DNA from 2 places in the Acidithrix sp. C25 genome. Region 1 is predicted to be linked to the other one. Evidence: riboswitches for the same ligand, from Rfam matches in the RefSeq annotation. Region 1 holds a riboswitch; the other holds the start of a gene.
The links. A riboswitch is a leader RNA that binds a small molecule or an ion and turns the genes downstream of it on or off. The one in region 1 is predicted to bind S-adenosylmethionine.
Positions count from the first base shown of each region.

Region 2: another riboswitch for S-adenosylmethionine. It lies ahead of ACIDITHRIX25_RS82375 (threonine synthase); the one in region 1 lies ahead of ACIDITHRIX25_RS99870 (threonine synthase).

Region 1 covers NZ_CAJHCI020000003.1:151,565-161,863, reverse strand. Annotated here, with positions in the region: gene groL (chaperonin GroEL) at 178-1,797, opposite strand; gene ACIDITHRIX25_RS99875 (MoaD/ThiS family protein) at 2,194-2,475, opposite strand; gene ACIDITHRIX25_RS99870 (threonine synthase) at 2,475-3,722, opposite strand; SAM riboswitch class I at 3,734-3,820, opposite strand; gene ACIDITHRIX25_RS99865 (glycerate kinase) at 3,993-4,991, opposite strand; gene ACIDITHRIX25_RS99860 (trehalose-6-phosphate synthase) at 5,123-6,523, shown strand; gene otsB (trehalose-phosphatase) at 6,566-7,387, opposite strand; gene ACIDITHRIX25_RS99850 (LytR C-terminal domain-containing protein) at 7,377-8,201, opposite strand; tRNA gene ACIDITHRIX25_RS99845 (tRNA-Thr) at 8,497-8,569, shown strand; gene rlmB (23S rRNA (guanosine(2251)-2'-O)-methyltransferase RlmB) at 9,083-9,913, opposite strand; gene ispF (2-C-methyl-D-erythritol 2,4-cyclodiphosphate synthase) at 10,098-10,299, opposite strand, start outside.
Region 2 covers NZ_CAJHCI020000007.1:153,737-164,035, forward strand. Annotated here, with positions in the region: gene ACIDITHRIX25_RS82355 (LytR C-terminal domain-containing protein) at 1-751, shown strand, start outside; gene otsB (trehalose-phosphatase) at 741-1,562, shown strand; gene ACIDITHRIX25_RS82365 (trehalose-6-phosphate synthase) at 1,605-3,005, opposite strand; gene ACIDITHRIX25_RS82370 (glycerate kinase) at 3,137-4,135, shown strand; SAM riboswitch class I at 4,308-4,394, shown strand; gene ACIDITHRIX25_RS82375 (threonine synthase) at 4,406-5,653, shown strand; gene ACIDITHRIX25_RS82380 (MoaD/ThiS family protein) at 5,653-5,934, shown strand; gene groL (chaperonin GroEL) at 6,331-7,950, shown strand; gene ACIDITHRIX25_RS82390 (hypothetical protein) at 8,184-8,867, shown strand; gene ACIDITHRIX25_RS82395 (AAA family ATPase) at 8,873-10,299, shown strand, end outside.

The DNA.
Region 1 (10,299 bases):
ATCATAACTCAACGATACTCAACCCTGCACACTAATAGATAGTGGCATTTACTGTAATTCTGCTGAAAAATCAATCAAAGTTAAAAAGACTTTGTGGGTAGGAACAAACAAGTTCCTACCCACAAAGATCAAGTAATTTCGAATAAAGAAGCGCTCAAAAAAGCACTTGAGCTACTCCTAGTAGTCTTCCATGCCACCTTGAGGCATTGCTGCACCCTTTGGCTCTGGCTTGTCTACAACAACTGCTTCAGTTGTCAAGAACAGTGCGGCGATCGAAGCGGCGTTTTGAAGAGCTGAACGAGTAACCTTGACGGCGTCGATAACACCAGACTCAAAGAGATCCTCGTAAATTCCAGTTGCCGCATTTAGCCCCTCGGCACCCTTGAGGTTCTTAACCTTGTCAACTATTACGCCACCCTCGAGGCCAGCGTTTATAGCGATCTGCTTCAATGGCTCTTCTACAGCCTTTGCTACGATTCGAGCACCAGTAGCTTCATCGCCTTCAAGCTTCTCAGCTCGCTCTAGAATAGCCACTTGCGATCTTAGAAGGGCTACGCCGCCGCCAGGAACAACGCCCTCTTCAATAGCAGCCTTTGTAGTAGAAACCGCATCTTCAATGCGATGCTTCTTCTCTTTGAGCTCTACTTCAGTAGCGGCGCCTACCTTGATGATTGCAACGCCGCCCGAAAGCTTCGCTAAGCGCTCTTGCAGCTTCTCTCTATCGTAGTCAGAATCTGTATTGTCGATCTCTGTCTTGATTTGGCTTACACGACCCTTGATGTCGTCCTCTGAGCCTGAGCCTTCGATTATCGTCGTCTCATCCTTGGAGATTTCAACTCGTCTGGCATGACCAAGAAGATCTAGAGTTGTATTCTCAAGCTTCAATCCAACTTCTTCGGAGATCACTTGACCACCCGTAAGGATTGCTATGTCTTGCAACATAGCCTTACGTCGTTCGCCAAAGCCTGGAGCCTTGACCGCTACTGACTTGAAGGTTCCGCGAATCTTGTTCACTACTAGAGCTGCTAGTGCTTCACCTTCGACATCTTCTGCGATGATGACTAGTGGGCGCGAGGTCTGCATTACCTTCTCAAGCACGGGCAGAAGGTCTCTAACCGAAGAGATCTTCGAAGAAACCAACATGATATAGGGGTTATCCATTGCGACGGTCATCGTCTCTGGATCGGTAACGAAATAGGGCGAAACATAGCCCTTATCAAAACGCATACCCTCTACAAGATCCATCTCCATGCCGAAGGTCTGAGACTCTTCAACCGTGATGACTCCATCTTTTCCAACTCGATCGATCGCCTCAGAGATAAGGCCACCGATTTCATTGTCTGCAGCTGAGATCGATGCGACCTGTGCGATTTGGCTCTTGGACTCGCTTTGGCGAGCAAGCGCCTTGAGAGAGATAACAGCTGCTTCTACAGCTTCCTCAATACCTCGCTTGAGCGACATTGGGTTCGCGCCAGCAGCAACATTTCGCAGACCTTCACGTACCATCGACCATGCAAGCACGGTCGCCGTGGTAGTTCCGTCTCCGGCAACATCGTCGGTCTTCTTGGCGACTTCTTTTACGAGTTCAGCGCCGATTCTCTCATATGGATCCTCAAGCTCTATCTCCTTGGCAATAGAGACGCCGTCATTAGTAATAGTGGGAGCTCCCCACTTCTTTTCGAGAACAACGTTTCGTCCCTTTGGTCCAAGGGTAACACGTACGGCATCAGCTAGCTGATTCATTCCGCTCTCTAGGGCTCTTCGAGCCTCTTCATCAAAAGCAATCAATTTTGGCATTTATTGCTCCCTCCATTGGGTCACCGTTTAGCACTCTCAATACTAGAGTGCTAATTAAAATTTAATGTAGCTTTCTCTAATAAAAGCTCGCCAACGCTACTTCCTCTGAAATCTAGATATGTGCAACCGACACTGCAAAACCGACTAAATCCCAGTGGTGCTTACAACTTCACCCACACCACTGGCATGCGACACCCATTGCCACCATGGAACTTACCTAAAAAAGTTGATAACAACGCCGAAGGTTCTGAGATAGGAACTATGGATCACCATGGTACCTTCCATGTGCCTGGATCTTTAATCACCCAAGAGAGTCAGAAATTCTTCGCTCAAGGCCGCTCAAGGCCACAAATCTCAAAGCAACTCGATCTGAATCTCAATGCTTGACAATCAAGGTCAAAAAGCACCGCCAGCCACCGCTGGCACTATTGAGATAACTTGGGAATCGCTCACCTTGGTTTGTGGGCCATCGAGAAATCGCACATCTTCATCGGCCAAAAAGATATTGACGAATCTCCGGATCGCACCTGAATCATCAAAGATACGATCACTCAATCCCGGAAATTGATCTCCTAGATCGGCTAGTGCTTCACCTACATTTTCGCCATTTACTGTTACCTCTGACACACCGTTAGTAAGACTTCTAAGTTGAGTAGGTACACGAACCGTAATAGCCATTATTTTGAGCTCCTTCTTTGTGAATTTAAAAAATCAAAAAACCCATCGAGTGAGGGGCCAATTGTGATGGTGGGACCCGTCGTGGGGGCCAACGCCTCTACAGTCTTTAGGCCATTGCCTGTCACGTAAGCAACGGTCTTTTCCCCCTTTTGCACAACGCCCGCCTTGACCAACTTGGCTAACGTCGCGATAGTTACACCACCTGCGGTCTCTGCGAAGATTCCCTCAGTTCGTGCTAGAAGCCGGATACCATCTAAAATTTCATCATCGCTTACCGATCCAAAGGCTCCGCCGGTCTTTCGCACAATATCTAACGCATAGTAGCCATCTGCTGGATTACCAATCGCTAGCGATTTAGCGATTGTATCTGGTTTCACTGGGCGAATAACATCCACGCCTTGATCAAATGCCGATGCCACCGGTGAACACCCGGCGGCCTGAGCTCCAGATATCCTGACCTTAGGTTCCTTATCCAAGAGGCCTACGCGATAGAGCTCGTTGAACCCCTTGTGGATCTTTGTCAGCTGACTTCCAGATGCAACCGGAACAACAACATGGTCAGGACTTTGCCAGCCAAGCTGCTCTGCAACTTCAAAGGCTAGAGTTTTAGAGCCTTCAGAGTAATAGGTTCGAACATTTACATTGACAAAAGCCCAATCTGGAACTTCAGATGCAATCTCTGCACAGAGTCGATTTACATCGTCATAGTTTCCATCAATTGCAATTAAGTTGCCGCCGTAGATGGCGGTAGTAATAATTTTAGCTCGCTCCAAATTGGCTGGCACAAAGACGTAAGAGTCCATATTCGCCCAGGCTGCGTGCGCTGCTACGGAGTTAGCCAAATTTCCAGTCGACGCACAGGCGGCGACCTTTAATCCGAGTTCTCGAGCTCTAGTTAATGCAACTGAAACTACACGATCCTTGAAAGATCCAGTCGGATTCAAGGTGTCATTCTTGATCCAAAGGTCATCTAGGCCAAGGGCCCTCCCCAGACGTTCAGCTCGAACCAGCGGTGTAAATCCTGCCCCTAATGAGACATAGTCGCTCCCCTCTACGGGAAGAAGATCACGATAGCGCCAAATCGAAAGCGGTCCGCTTGCAATTGATTCACGAGATATAGAACGAGAGATCGCATCGTAGTCGTAACTAACCTCAAGAGGTCCAAAGCAAAATTCACATACGTGATACGCCTTAGCCTCGTAATTCTGACCGCACTCTTTACAGGTCAATGATTTTACGTATGACAAGTACGTCTACCTCCTCATCGGTCGGGCATTGGCACCTGGTATTAACACTGGTTGCCGCGGTTTCTTCGGGCCCGTCCCTCAACCGCTCTGGATGACATTTAGTTTTATTTGACCAAATAGTTTACTGCCTGATTTGGCAAATGATGCACACTATACCTCCATGGAAAGATGCCTCAAAAACGATCTAAAAAGCCTCTCGATTCACGCAAATGAGCTGAGACAAACATCAAAGATGGCATAAAACCCTAGATCCAAAACCTCAAAAGCGAGCTAGTCTAACGAGACGGCGCCAATGGCATCTCTCAAGCATTCTTTGGTATGGATAATAGATCGATCCTCGCCGTAGCGTTCTGCCAAAGAGACAAGTTCGACGCCCTCACTTAAATGATTGCGATCAAAATCACTCGCAATCATTCCAACGACTACTACAATCCTGCGAGACAGGTAGGTACATCTCTCGATGATTCGCCCAACCACCTTGCCGTTGAAACTCTCATTGTCCAAGCACCCCTCGCCCGTTAGGACTAAGTCTGCCTCCAATATCAGCTCCTCTAGGCCAAGAAGCTCGCTCAAGTAATCAAAGCCAAGTTCAAGGTCACCCCCGGCGCAATAGAGCATTCCAGCAAGCCCACCTGCGGCGCCCGTCTTGGGAAGACCAAGGGGACTTCTTCCGAATCGATCCAAAAGTTGACCGGCAATAGCCAGCTGACGTCGCTCCAAAAACCGAACCTCTAGAGGCGTGGCCCCTTTTTGGGGAGCAAAGTCAGCCGGTGCATCCAAAAAAGTCGTCTCTACGTCAACCAACGCAGTCAATTTCAAGCCTGGAAGATCGATCTTTGGCCCCAACGCCACAAGCGCGCCCCAGCCTCCATCGGTTGTTGCCGATCCACCACAGCCCACCACAATATGAGTAGCACCGTCCTCGATCGCAGCCCTAATAAGCTGCCCTGTCCCATAGGTAGAAGCTGCAATAGGATCATTTTTTGTTGCCCCGCCGATAAGTGCCAGCCCTGAGGCCAGTGCCATCTCAACAACTGCGTCGCCATTTCGAAGCAGATGGTAACGGGATTCGACATCTTTCCCTAGCGGACCTCTTACCACCAAGGGGCGCGATCTACCACCAACTGCCTCTAAAAGTCCTTCCCCGCCATCGGAGATCTGCCTTGCGATCACACTATGGCGTGGGGTCAAAGCTGCTGTCGCCACTTCAATAAAGTCACCTGAAGTCAAAGTGCCACGAAACTTGTCAGGAAGAATCAAAACCTTCACTCATCTAAGGCTATTCGATTCCAAAATGACATTCGTGGTTCGAGTCACTAGTGTGTCGTGCTTTTAATAAATTGAACCTCAATTGCATTTGCGAATGGATCGAGTGGTGATTGCACTAGCTTTTAGGGGATATGGATCCATTAGTTATCGTTTCAAATCGTGGTCCCGCTTCGGCCAAAGTCACTCCCAGCGGGGATGTTATTCTCTCACGGGGCGGCGGCGGACTTGTGAGCGCGCTTAGCCCTCTGGCACAAGATGGCGCCATAAAATGGTGCTTTCCGATCTCATCCCAAGCCGAACTCGACGCACAGAGCCATGGTCTCTTTGGCAGATTCATGCAAGGGCTAGAGCCAATTGAAGTAGCCCCTGACGTTTACGACGCCGCCTATAACGACATCTCCAATAAGGTTCTTTGGTATCTCACCCATGGAATGTTCCAAACCTCAAGAAATCCCTCCTTCGACAGTGTCTTTTACTTAAGTTGGAAAAAGTACCTCGAGTACTCCAGCGAAATTGCCAAAAGTGTCGCTGAAATCGCTCCAAAAGGAGCGCGGATTATCCTTCAGGACTACCACATGTTCATGGTGGCACACTTTCTTGCACCACTTCGGCCTGACTCCTCCCTGGCGATGTTCTTACATACACCATTTTCGTCTCCGTCTGAACTTGACGTCCTTCCTAATGAGATAGCAAAACAAATTCTAGAATCGCTTTCAAACCTTGATCATCTTGGCTTTCATGCTGCCAAATGGCAGCAAAATTACTTAGATTGCGTAAGTTCCTTTGGGGCCAACCAGGCCAAACATTCTTGGGTTAACCCACTCGGTACCGACGCTATCGACATAGTCAACTTAGGCAACACGCCCCAAGTTGAAGAGGCAGCAGACAAATTAGGGGCCTTGGCTAACGGACGGAGAATAATTGCACGAATAGACAGGATGGAGCCATCCAAGAATATCCTCCGGGGAATCGATTCAATAGTTGAGATGTATAAGTTCTATCCATACCTTCTAGCTACCACAGTGCACTTTGCAAACTGCTACCCGAGCCGGGAGGCTATTCCTGACTATGGCGAATACGCCAGAGAGGTCCACGAAAAGGTTGAAAGCGCCAATAAGTACCTCCGTGAATTGGCACGACCGCTTAAGATAGAGTTGGAGAGCGACCCAATCGTACTTTTCTCGGAAGATAATTTTGCCCTATCGTTAGCAATCCTTCGAAGCTACGACGTCTTATTGGTCAATCCAATCAGGGATGGCCTCAACTTAGTCGCAAGCGAGGGCACAATACTGAACGAGCACGATGGAGTACTGGTCCTTTCCAAAAACGCCGGAGTTGCTGAGATCGTTTCCGAGATCATCCCCCTCGTCAACCCATTCGATATCAAAGAGACAGCTCTTGCAATCTCGCAGTCGCTTGCGCTCAACAAAGAACAAAGAAAGTCTCACAACTCGCATTTGAAAACTCGATTCCTAGAGTTCAATCCACAGTTGTGGCTTTCTAACCAGATCAATTGGTTCAATGCACCTTAGGTAAAAGCAAAGCCATCACAACATCCTGGGGCTTTTGACTAGTTAGCTTTGGTCCAAAAGCCCCAGTAATCGATCGATAACCAAAGCCAATTCAGCAGGCGACTGTGTCTTTAAATCGCACGTCTCGGCCAATTCGTCTGGGGTCTCACTTGCATTCGCCACAAGGATAGACAAGCATCGCTTCGAGTAGTTATCGAGGCGTAGCAATCTAAAGACTCCCAGATCTCCATAGTCATCACCACTAAATACAACCCTCGGAGTAAAGCTAAGCAACTCATTTACGACGACTTCTTTGGATGGCATTGATGCTGGAGCAACTTCAAAGACCATCTTGCCGGGACGAATTATCAATCCTTGCAGTTGTGCGAGCTCTTGAGAGATCCATGCGCCCAAAGGCTGGCGTATCTGTGGGGCGCCTCGATAGTGAAGACCAAAAGAGACTCCCTTATCCTCAAAGGCAACTTCGGGGAAGCTCATGCGCTTCCATCGATTCCTAAATTCCTCTAGTTTCTCCAATTCTCCAGCAGGGATCACTCGACGCTCAATCGAGAGACCCTCTAAATCAGAACTTTCAAAGCCATAGTGGCCAAAGAGACGAACCCGAAAATTTCTCGTTTGCGAAGCTAAAAATTTGAACTGCTCGAGGAGAAAATCTATCGGCCTACCCGAGACAATTGCTAGATCATACGAAGAAATTATCCTTCTCAGCAATGGGACGAAGAGAGGGTGCATTCGAGCCTTAGATGGCGATTCAACAATAGGCGCCAAGGTGCCATCGAAATCGAAGATAAAGCCTACCGACTCACCCACAGTTCTTGATGCATTGGCAAATTCCAAAAGCACCGCATCTAGGTCATCCAGCAATGTCTGAGCCTAACACAACGTTTATATCTGAAGGACTTGCAGCGCCGATTGGAGCTTGGGTCGAATATGGAACGGCATCAGAGACTGGAAGACCCAAAATCCTAGCAACAGCCTGACCCGCTACAACAAAACCCGAATAATAATAGACCGTAGTTGTGCTCAGATTTGACGCTCCTGCATTTGTGGGAGCTAAAACATTAAAGCCAAGCGCCGCCAACTTGGAAGTTATCGTACCAGCTGCTCCCGCAACCGATGTTGCGTTGGCAACCCTTACCGTTATCAAGGCGTTCGCCGGATTAACCCCAGCCGCAAGAGAAGTAGTCGGAGAGGTAGTCGGAGAGGTAGATCTCGATGATGCCCCTCGAGTTGAGCCCAAAATTCCAGTAGTTGTCGGGGAGGATGCAACTCTTGGAGAAGAAGTGGTTGCATGCTGTGGCAAGGTCGTAGGCGCAGAATCTTTGGCACCTCCAGCTACGGAGGAAACCGATGAAGTACCACTTTGAACGCTCGATTTAGATGACGAAGACGACGGGGAGGCGGAAACAATCGTAGGCGAAGGTTGGAGAGGTGGAGCGGCCGACAGCACGGTGCTGGTTGTTGTTGTTCGACTTGACGAAGCGTTAATATTGGGTATGCCAAAGGCTAAAAGGGCTATAAAGGCCAAGATAGCTACCCCTGTAACGGCTGATCCGGAGGAGACTCCCACCTTACCCAAACGGGAACGAGAAGGGTTAGGACTAAGATGCTTCGGCCTTTTTCCGGGATCCAACGGATTCTTGAAGATCTCGTCGTTGGGGAACCTACCATCAACCATTTACTTCCCCCTGTTTCACCGTCAAATTAAAAACAGTCAGATTTACCGAACTTTATAAGCATATTTAAAAATGAATATTCAATAATAACAATACTGTAATTTGAAAGACACTAGACAGCCAAACCAGAGATATTAAAGCCAAACCGAAAACGATAAGAATAACGCTGGGTCGATAAAAGCAAAAGTCGCAACGCCACCAAGGCGCTATCACCCAAGAGTTGGCCTTAGGGAAAGAATTTACTTTGATGTCTACGGAGCCAAAGTGGTCACCTAACGCTAGAATATTTTTCTCAATGCCGGTGTGGCGCAGTTGGTAGCGCAGGCGATTTGTAATCGTCAGGTCGTCGGTTCGAGTCCGACCACCGGCTCATTCAACCAATGAGGCCGACAACTAAACAGGGCAGATGCCACCCTCGGCTCGCAACCCAAACAATTCTGACCAAAATAACTATGACCAAAATAACTATGACCAAGTGACTTGACGGCTCCGCCATAACCGCTTAACAATGGCATGAGAAATAGGCCTTAGACTAGATCGCTAAAGTTCAGAGTCAAGGCCATCACGCTAAGGCCACCTTATAGGCTCAGTGATGGACAGCGACGACTGAACTTTCAATTTCACATAGCTGCTTGGGATATCTAAGGTTGACTAAGGGACTATCAACCACGCCGAGAAAGCAACATCCCCCCCTCTTCGCCTCGGAGGTATCGACAATGACCCACCAAAAGACTTCAAGGGTTCGCGTGTTCCAAAATATCTCTACATTGGTGGAGAATTAAAGAGTGCTTGAATTGATATTAATAAATCAAAACAGACGACCAAAGGCTAGGGCTGCAAAAGACACGCCCTCGCCCAAATCGATACCTTGGCAATCAACAGATTATCCGGGGGTGGCGGCTGACCTCAATCTGGCCACCTCAAAAAGTGAAATCGCGGCCGCCGCTGACACATTCAGAGAATCCAATCGACCCGCCTGGGGAATTCGAACCAACTCGTCGCACCGTTCAGATGTCAAACGCGACAATCCTTTGTCCTCTGAACCCAAGACTAGCGCTAGTCTATCCACCACCATAGGACTTATCGAAAATACGCTGGATTTTCCTCTTACATCAAGTCCTGCTCTAAAAACACCCAGCTCTTCAAGGCTACGAAGGGCACTAGGGACTCCAGAGACCAAAGAAAAGTTCAAGTATTCAACAGCTCCAGCTGCTGCTTTGGCTACAGTGGGGGTTATATGCGTAGTACGATGTTGTGGCAAAACAATACCGGTTACACCTGCTAACTCGGCAGAACGTAGAACTGCGCCAAGGTTGTGTGGGTCTGTAATTCCATCTACAACTACCAAAAACGGCGATTCCACTCCATTGACTAGATCCTCAAGATCAACGTCACGAAGTGCTGCCGCCTTTGCTAATATTCCTTGGCTACCTTCAGATCTAACCTCAGATTCGAACTTGCGTCTTGAGACTGTGAGTAGCGGAATTCTACGATTTAGCGCCAACTCTACAATCTCGGTGACTATACCCTTTCGCTCTACAGTCTCTTCGATCCAGATGTATTCGACAGTTCGCCGCTTGGCGATCAACAACTCTCGAACGGCCTGACGTCCCTCGACTTGTTCACCTCCCAAGGAGCGTCGTTTTTGAACGAAAGATTGTTGATCTCGGCCCCGACGATCTCTGTTTACTGGAGGTCTATTACGTTGTGCCATTGACTCTAAGTTTCCTAACGATTGAGTGGAGCCATAGGGCCCATGTTTGAAAATGGTCCTTAATGGCCATGCGCTACAACACAACCAAAAAGTAATAAGCGACGCCAACCAGAGGTTTCGCTTATTAAAAAATATTTAGATAGATCCTAATGTCCTAGATAGCATTGTCTCGACCTCGTGGAATTTAGGGGTTGAGATACCCCAGAGCGACAGCTTGGGCTACCACTGCCTCATTTCGTCCGAGCGAACCCACGTGTTCAGGGCTCTTAGCCTTTAGAGATACAGGGACCTTCAACAACTCGCTCAATGCTCCCTCGATCATACTTCTATAAGGCGAGATCCGAGGTGTTTGAAGGATAACCGTTACATCCACATTGATTACATAC
Region 2 (10,299 bases), on a different contig from region 1:
TAGTCCTAACCCTTCTCGTTCCCGTTTGGGTAAGGTGGGAGTCTCCTCCGGATCAGCCGTTACAGGGGTAGCTATCTTGGCCTTTATAGCCCTTTTAGCCTTTGGCATACCCAATATTAACGCTTCGTCAAGTCGAACAACAACAACCAGCACCGTGCTGTCGGCCGCTCCACCTCTCCAACCTTCGCCTACGATTGTTTCCGCCTCCCCGTCGTCTTCGTCATCTAAATCGAGCGTTCAAAGTGGTACTTCATCGGTTTCCTCCGTAGCTGGAGGTGCCAAAGATTCTGCGCCTACGACCTTGCCACAGCATGCAACCACTTCTTCTCCAAGAGTTGCATCCTCCCCGACAACTACTGGAATTTTGGGCTCAACTCGAGGGGCATCATCGAGATCTACCTCTCCGACTACCTCTCCGACTACTTCTCTTGCGGCTGGGGTTAATCCGGCGAACGCCTTGATAACGGTAAGGGTTGCCAACGCAACATCGGTTGCGGGAGCAGCTGGTACGATAACTTCCAAGTTGGCGGCGCTTGGCTTTAATGTTTTAGCTCCCACAAATGCAGGAGCGTCAAATCTGAGCACAACTACGGTCTATTATTATTCGGGTTTTGTTGTAGCGGGTCAGGCTGTTGCTAGGATTTTGGGTCTTCCAGTCTCTGATGCCGTTCCATATTCGACCCAAGCTCCAATCGGCGCTGCAAGTCCTTCAGATATAAACGTTGTGTTAGGCTCAGACATTGCTGGATGACCTAGATGCGGTGCTTTTGGAATTTGCCAATGCATCAAGAACTGTGGGTGAGTCGGTAGGCTTTATCTTCGATTTCGATGGCACCTTGGCGCCTATTGTTGAATCGCCATCTAAGGCTCGAATGCACCCTCTCTTCGTCCCATTGCTGAGAAGGATAATTTCTTCGTATGATCTAGCAATTGTCTCGGGTAGGCCGATAGATTTTCTCCTCGAGCAGTTCAAATTTTTAGCTTCGCAAACGAGAAATTTTCGGGTTCGTCTCTTTGGCCACTATGGCTTTGAAAGTTCTGATTTAGAGGGTCTCTCGATTGAGCGTCGAGTGATCCCTGCTGGAGAATTGGAGAAACTAGAGGAATTTAGGAATCGATGGAAGCGCATGAGCTTCCCCGAAGTTGCCTTTGAGGATAAGGGAGTCTCTTTTGGTCTTCACTATCGAGGCGCCCCACAGATACGCCAGCCTTTGGGCGCATGGATCTCTCAAGAGCTCGCACAACTGCAAGGATTGATAATTCGTCCCGGCAAGATGGTCTTTGAAGTTGCTCCAGCATCAATGCCATCCAAAGAAGTCGTCGTAAATGAGTTGCTTAGCTTTACTCCGAGGGTTGTATTTAGTGGTGATGACTATGGAGATCTGGGAGTCTTTAGATTGCTACGCCTCGATAACTACTCGAAGCGATGCTTGTCTATCCTTGTGGCGAATGCAAGTGAGACCCCAGACGAATTGGCCGAGACGTGCGATTTAAAGACACAGTCGCCTGCTGAATTGGCTTTGGTTATCGATCGATTACTGGGGCTTTTGGACCAAAGCTAACTAGTCAAAAGCCCCAGGATGTTGTGATGGCTTTGCTTTTACCTAAGGTGCATTGAACCAATTGATCTGGTTAGAAAGCCACAACTGTGGATTGAACTCTAGGAATCGAGTTTTCAAATGCGAGTTGTGAGACTTTCTTTGTTCTTTGTTGAGCGCAAGCGACTGCGAGATTGCAAGAGCTGTCTCTTTGATATCGAATGGGTTGACGAGGGGGATGATCTCGGAAACGATCTCAGCAACTCCGGCGTTTTTGGAAAGGACCAGTACTCCATCGTGCTCGTTCAGTATTGTGCCCTCGCTTGCGACTAAGTTGAGGCCATCCCTGATTGGATTGACCAATAAGACGTCGTAGCTTCGAAGGATTGCTAACGATAGGGCAAAATTATCTTCCGAGAAAAGTACGATTGGGTCGCTCTCCAACTCTATCTTAAGCGGTCGTGCCAATTCACGGAGGTACTTATTGGCGCTTTCAACCTTTTCGTGGACCTCTCTGGCGTATTCGCCATAGTCAGGAATAGCCTCCCGGCTCGGGTAGCAGTTTGCAAAGTGCACTGTGGTAGCTAGAAGGTATGGATAGAACTTATACATCTCAACTATTGAATCGATTCCCCGGAGGATATTCTTGGATGGCTCCATCCTGTCTATTCGTGCAATTATTCTCCGTCCGTTAGCCAAGGCCCCTAATTTGTCTGCTGCCTCTTCAACTTGGGGCGTGTTGCCTAAGTTGACTATGTCGATAGCGTCGGTACCGAGTGGGTTAACCCAAGAATGTTTGGCCTGGTTGGCCCCAAAGGAACTTACGCAATCTAAGTAATTTTGCTGCCATTTGGCAGCATGAAAGCCAAGATGATCAAGGTTTGAAAGCGATTCTAGAATTTGTTTTGCTATCTCATTAGGAAGGACGTCAAGTTCAGACGGAGACGAAAATGGTGTATGTAAGAACATCGCCAGGGAGGAGTCAGGCCGAAGTGGTGCAAGAAAGTGTGCCACCATGAACATGTGGTAGTCCTGAAGGATAATCCGCGCTCCTTTTGGAGCGATTTCAGCGACACTTTTGGCAATTTCGCTGGAGTACTCGAGGTACTTTTTCCAACTTAAGTAAAAGACACTGTCGAAGGAGGGATTTCTTGAGGTTTGGAACATTCCATGGGTGAGATACCAAAGAACCTTATTGGAGATGTCGTTATAGGCGGCGTCGTAAACGTCAGGGGCTACTTCAATTGGCTCTAGCCCTTGCATGAATCTGCCAAAGAGACCATGGCTCTGTGCGTCGAGTTCGGCTTGGGATGAGATCGGAAAGCACCATTTTATGGCGCCATCTTGTGCCAGAGGGCTAAGCGCGCTCACAAGTCCGCCGCCGCCCCGTGAGAGAATAACATCCCCGCTGGGAGTGACTTTGGCCGAAGCGGGACCACGATTTGAAACGATAACTAATGGATCCATATCCCCTAAAAGCTAGTGCAATCACCACTCGATCCATTCGCAAATGCAATTGAGGTTCAATTTATTAAAAGCACGACACACTAGTGACTCGAACCACGAATGTCATTTTGGAATCGAATAGCCTTAGATGAGTGAAGGTTTTGATTCTTCCTGACAAGTTTCGTGGCACTTTGACTTCAGGTGACTTTATTGAAGTGGCGACAGCAGCTTTGACCCCACGCCATAGTGTGATCGCAAGGCAGATCTCCGATGGCGGGGAAGGACTTTTAGAGGCAGTTGGTGGTAGATCGCGCCCCTTGGTGGTAAGAGGTCCGCTAGGGAAAGATGTCGAATCCCGTTACCATCTGCTTCGAAATGGCGACGCAGTTGTTGAGATGGCACTGGCCTCAGGGCTGGCACTTATCGGCGGGGCAACAAAAAATGATCCTATTGCAGCTTCTACCTATGGGACAGGGCAGCTTATTAGGGCTGCGATCGAGGACGGTGCTACTCATATTGTGGTGGGCTGTGGTGGATCGGCAACAACCGATGGAGGCTGGGGCGCGCTTGTGGCGTTGGGGCCAAAGATCGATCTTCCAGGCTTGAAATTGACTGCGTTGGTTGACGTAGAGACGACTTTTTTGGATGCACCGGCTGACTTTGCTCCCCAAAAAGGGGCCACGCCTCTAGAGGTTCGGTTTTTGGAGCGACGTCAGCTGGCTATTGCCGGTCAACTTTTGGATCGATTCGGAAGAAGTCCCCTTGGTCTTCCCAAGACGGGCGCCGCAGGTGGGCTTGCTGGAATGCTCTATTGCGCCGGGGGTGACCTTGAACTTGGCTTTGATTACTTGAGCGAGCTTCTTGGCCTAGAGGAGCTGATATTGGAGGCAGACTTAGTCCTAACGGGCGAGGGGTGCTTGGACAATGAGAGTTTCAACGGCAAGGTGGTTGGGCGAATCATCGAGAGATGTACCTACCTGTCTCGCAGGATTGTAGTAGTCGTTGGAATGATTGCGAGTGATTTTGATCGCAATCATTTAAGTGAGGGCGTCGAACTTGTCTCTTTGGCAGAACGCTACGGCGAGGATCGATCTATTATCCATACCAAAGAATGCTTGAGAGATGCCATTGGCGCCGTCTCGTTAGACTAGCTCGCTTTTGAGGTTTTGGATCTAGGGTTTTATGCCATCTTTGATGTTTGTCTCAGCTCATTTGCGTGAATCGAGAGGCTTTTTAGATCGTTTTTGAGGCATCTTTCCATGGAGGTATAGTGTGCATCATTTGCCAAATCAGGCAGTAAACTATTTGGTCAAATAAAACTAAATGTCATCCAGAGCGGTTGAGGGACGGGCCCGAAGAAACCGCGGCAACCAGTGTTAATACCAGGTGCCAATGCCCGACCGATGAGGAGGTAGACGTACTTGTCATACGTAAAATCATTGACCTGTAAAGAGTGCGGTCAGAATTACGAGGCTAAGGCGTATCACGTATGTGAATTTTGCTTTGGACCTCTTGAGGTTAGTTACGACTACGATGCGATCTCTCGTTCTATATCTCGTGAATCAATTGCAAGCGGACCGCTTTCGATTTGGCGCTATCGTGATCTTCTTCCCGTAGAGGGGAGCGACTATGTCTCATTAGGGGCAGGATTTACACCGCTGGTTCGAGCTGAACGTCTGGGGAGGGCCCTTGGCCTAGATGACCTTTGGATCAAGAATGACACCTTGAATCCGACTGGATCTTTCAAGGATCGTGTAGTTTCAGTTGCATTAACTAGAGCTCGAGAACTCGGATTAAAGGTCGCCGCCTGTGCGTCGACTGGAAATTTGGCTAACTCCGTAGCAGCGCACGCAGCCTGGGCGAATATGGACTCTTACGTCTTTGTGCCAGCCAATTTGGAGCGAGCTAAAATTATTACTACCGCCATCTACGGCGGCAACTTAATTGCAATTGATGGAAACTATGACGATGTAAATCGACTCTGTGCAGAGATTGCATCTGAAGTTCCAGATTGGGCTTTTGTCAATGTAAATGTTCGAACCTATTACTCTGAAGGCTCTAAAACTCTAGCCTTTGAAGTTGCAGAGCAGCTTGGCTGGCAAAGTCCTGACCATGTTGTTGTTCCGGTTGCATCTGGAAGTCAGCTGACAAAGATCCACAAGGGGTTCAACGAGCTCTATCGCGTAGGCCTCTTGGATAAGGAACCTAAGGTCAGGATATCTGGAGCTCAGGCCGCCGGGTGTTCACCGGTGGCATCGGCATTTGATCAAGGCGTGGATGTTATTCGCCCAGTGAAACCAGATACAATCGCTAAATCGCTAGCGATTGGTAATCCAGCAGATGGCTACTATGCGTTAGATATTGTGCGAAAGACCGGCGGAGCCTTTGGATCGGTAAGCGATGATGAAATTTTAGATGGTATCCGGCTTCTAGCACGAACTGAGGGAATCTTCGCAGAGACCGCAGGTGGTGTAACTATCGCGACGTTAGCCAAGTTGGTCAAGGCGGGCGTTGTGCAAAAGGGGGAAAAGACCGTTGCTTACGTGACAGGCAATGGCCTAAAGACTGTAGAGGCGTTGGCCCCCACGACGGGTCCCACCATCACAATTGGCCCCTCACTCGATGGGTTTTTTGATTTTTTAAATTCACAAAGAAGGAGCTCAAAATAATGGCTATTACGGTTCGTGTACCTACTCAACTTAGAAGTCTTACTAACGGTGTGTCAGAGGTAACAGTAAATGGCGAAAATGTAGGTGAAGCACTAGCCGATCTAGGAGATCAATTTCCGGGATTGAGTGATCGTATCTTTGATGATTCAGGTGCGATCCGGAGATTCGTCAATATCTTTTTGGCCGATGAAGATGTGCGATTTCTCGATGGCCCACAAACCAAGGTGAGCGATTCCCAAGTTATCTCAATAGTGCCAGCGGTGGCTGGCGGTGCTTTTTGACCTTGATTGTCAAGCATTGAGATTCAGATCGAGTTGCTTTGAGATTTGTGGCCTTGAGCGGCCTTGAGCGAAGAATTTCTGACTCTCTTGGGTGATTAAAGATCCAGGCACATGGAAGGTACCATGGTGATCCATAGTTCCTATCTCAGAACCTTCGGCGTTGTTATCAACTTTTTTAGGTAAGTTCCATGGTGGCAATGGGTGTCGCATGCCAGTGGTGTGGGTGAAGTTGTAAGCACCACTGGGATTTAGTCGGTTTTGCAGTGTCGGTTGCACATATCTAGATTTCAGAGGAAGTAGCGTTGGCGAGCTTTTATTAGAGAAAGCTACATTAAATTTTAATTAGCACTCTAGTATTGAGAGTGCTAAACGGTGACCCAATGGAGGGAGCAATAAATGCCAAAATTGATTGCTTTTGATGAAGAGGCTCGAAGAGCCCTAGAGAGCGGAATGAATCAGCTAGCTGATGCCGTACGTGTTACCCTTGGACCAAAGGGACGAAACGTTGTTCTCGAAAAGAAGTGGGGAGCTCCCACTATTACTAATGACGGCGTCTCTATTGCCAAGGAGATAGAGCTTGAGGATCCATATGAGAGAATCGGCGCTGAACTCGTAAAAGAAGTCGCCAAGAAGACCGACGATGTTGCCGGAGACGGAACTACCACGGCGACCGTGCTTGCATGGTCGATGGTACGTGAAGGTCTGCGAAATGTTGCTGCTGGCGCGAACCCAATGTCGCTCAAGCGAGGTATTGAGGAAGCTGTAGAAGCAGCTGTTATCTCTCTCAAGGCGCTTGCTCGCCAAAGCGAGTCCAAGAGCCAAATCGCACAGGTCGCATCGATCTCAGCTGCAGACAATGAAATCGGTGGCCTTATCTCTGAGGCGATCGATCGAGTTGGAAAAGATGGAGTCATCACGGTTGAAGAGTCTCAGACCTTCGGCATGGAGATGGATCTTGTAGAGGGTATGCGTTTTGATAAGGGCTATGTTTCGCCCTATTTCGTTACCGATCCAGAGACGATGACCGTCGCAATGGATAACCCCTATATCATGTTGGTTTCTTCGAAGATCTCTTCGGTTAGAGACCTTCTGCCCGTGCTTGAGAAGGTAATGCAGACCTCGCGCCCACTAGTCATCATCGCAGAAGATGTCGAAGGTGAAGCACTAGCAGCTCTAGTAGTGAACAAGATTCGCGGAACCTTCAAGTCAGTAGCGGTCAAGGCTCCAGGCTTTGGCGAACGACGTAAGGCTATGTTGCAAGACATAGCAATCCTTACGGGTGGTCAAGTGATCTCCGAAGAAGTTGGATTGAAGCTTGAGAATACAACTCTAGATCTTCTTGGTCATGCCAGACGAGTTGAAATCTCCAAGGATGAGACGACGATAATCGAAGGCTCAGGCTCAGAGGACGACATCAAGGGTCGTGTAAGCCAAATCAAGACAGAGATCGACAATACAGATTCTGACTACGATAGAGAGAAGCTGCAAGAGCGCTTAGCGAAGCTTTCGGGCGGCGTTGCAATCATCAAGGTAGGCGCCGCTACTGAAGTAGAGCTCAAAGAGAAGAAGCATCGCATTGAAGATGCGGTTTCTACTACAAAGGCTGCTATTGAAGAGGGCGTTGTTCCTGGCGGCGGCGTAGCCCTTCTAAGATCGCAAGTGGCTATTCTAGAGCGAGCTGAGAAGCTTGAAGGCGATGAAGCTACTGGTGCTCGAATCGTAGCAAAGGCTGTAGAAGAGCCATTGAAGCAGATCGCTATAAACGCTGGCCTCGAGGGTGGCGTAATAGTTGACAAGGTTAAGAACCTCAAGGGTGCCGAGGGGCTAAATGCGGCAACTGGAATTTACGAGGATCTCTTTGAGTCTGGTGTTATCGACGCCGTCAAGGTTACTCGTTCAGCTCTTCAAAACGCCGCTTCGATCGCCGCACTGTTCTTGACAACTGAAGCAGTTGTTGTAGACAAGCCAGAGCCAAAGGGTGCAGCAATGCCTCAAGGTGGCATGGAAGACTACTAGGAGTAGCTCAAGTGCTTTTTTGAGCGCTTCTTTATTCGAAATTACTTGATCTTTGTGGGTAGGAACTTGTTTGTTCCTACCCACAAAGTCTTTTTAACTTTGATTGATTTTTCAGCAGAATTACAGTAAATGCCACTATCTATTAGTGTGCAGGGTTGAGTATCGTTGAGTTATGATATTCGACACAAGGGTTTCGGAAAAGGTTGAATTTGTCCGACTATAGGATCCGCAAGGTGACAAAGAAGTTTTTGCCGCTACGGCCCCTATGGCGCCCACTGTTTGGCGTGGGTCTATTTGGCCTGGCCCCAGTAATATTGAGCGCATGTGGTTCTAGCTTTGGGTTCTATAACTTCAAAAGCGCGGCTGGCGCCGATATGTACTTTAAGGTTCCATCGAATTGGACCGACTTTGGACCAAGGCAAGTCTTTTCTACTACCCAGACGACGATCTCTCAAAGTCAACTGTCGGCTATCGAGACGGGTAACTGGGCGAATGTATTCACGGCGCAGAAAATTAGCAACATAGCCAATTTGAACGGTGTCTTTTCTAATCAGCCTTTTGGAATCAGCCAAGCCACAAAACTTTCTGCGAGCCAGCGAGACACCTTCTCATTGGCCGGTATGAGGAAGTTGTTGTTGCCAGTTGACCCGCTCTCTTCGAGTAATACATACTCTGGGGCAACATATTCGTCACAAAGTTATAGTGAATTTGTGACACCATCGGGAATGCGGGGGTCGAAGATGCTTGTTTACATAAAGCAAGCTGGGAAGCCCACCGCAGTGCTAGATCAGGTCGCCGAAGTTGATTCCGGAACAAATTGGGTCTACCTAATTGGCGTTGGATGCGATTTGACGTGTTACAAAGCTAATAAGGCAACGATCAATGTAATAGTTAACTCTTGGAATGTTAGGAGCTGAAATTGATGAGGCCAAAAAATGGTCGTCGAGGTATGGGTAATCCATACGATGACGATGACGATTTCGACTCGCCAGAGTACGTAGAGATGAAGACACGCCCCAAGATGGAGCTTTGGGACCGAATCAAGTTTCTTTTGATTTTAGGAATTCTGTTTTTGTTTCTAACTGTTGGGGCTTCTTCGGCGAATCCGCTAATGTCAACGTGGCAGTCGATAATCCATGAGGCTAACGCCGCTTGGTGGTTGGTTCTTTTATTTGCCATCGAAGGGATTCGACAACTTCACTACCTCGTGGCCGAGCAGTCCCCAGAATGGAACACCTTTTTTAGCCAAGTACTTTCTTCAGGAGTTCAGCGACGCAGCGCGAATATGAACGATTGGACTAAATATAGGATGAGCAGAGCCCTAAAATACATTGGGGTTCTAGCGATTCTCGATATCTTTCTAGCAGCTCATTACCACCTTTCGGTCTTTACTGCTCTGTTCCAAGCTCCAGCTGCTCTAGCCTCCTCTATGCCCTTGGTATTGCAATTGGCCTTCGGCTTCGTCTTTGTCATTCTTCAATTTGTAGGCCTCTTTTGGTTTCTCTCCAAGGGTGGAGTAGACGTCTATTTTCCGGGTGACGTAAAGACTCGTTTTTCTGACGTCTGGGGCCAAGATGCTGTTTTGGAGCGCATCAAAGAGAACATCATCTTTCTAAAAGATCCTGATGCTATAGAAGAAAAGGGTGGATACGTCCCAGGAGGTATCCTTTTATGGGGTCCGCCTGGAACCGGTAAGACCCTCATGGCTGAAGCGGTGGCCGGTGAGACCGAGAATCCCTTTGTCTTTGTAGACCCAGGAGCATTCATCAACATGTTTATGGGCGTAGGCGTGATGAAGGTCAAAGGCCTTTTTCGCAAACTGCGCCGATTGGCGGTACGTTACGGCGGGGTCGTTGTCTTCTTCGATGAAGCGGATTCCCTTGGTTCTAGAGGGTCGCTATCTGGTGTGCAGGGAAATGCAAGCAACAGACACTCTTTTTCGTCCCATGTAACGGCCTGTAATGGCAGCTCATACTTAAGTCCAGCCTCTCTAGCAGAAGTTTTGCGTTCTTATCAAGGCGATTCCATAGCAGACCAGCCAGATTCTAGGGGTCGGTTATCCAGATTTATTGCTGGCGCAGGTGGCATGGGTGGGGGTGGCATGGGTGGTTCCGGGACCCTTCAGGCCCTTCTGACTGAGATTTCAGGCCTCAAGAAGCCTCGTGGATTTTTTAATCGTACAGTACGACGGGCCTTTGGCCTAAAGCCCAAGGATCCGCCCAAGTATCGTATGTTGATTATGATGGCCACCAACATGCCTGAGTCTCTTGATGAGGCATTGCTTAGACCTGGGCGTATTGATCGAATATATCGAGTGGGTTATCCGTCTAAGGTCGGACGTATTAGAAC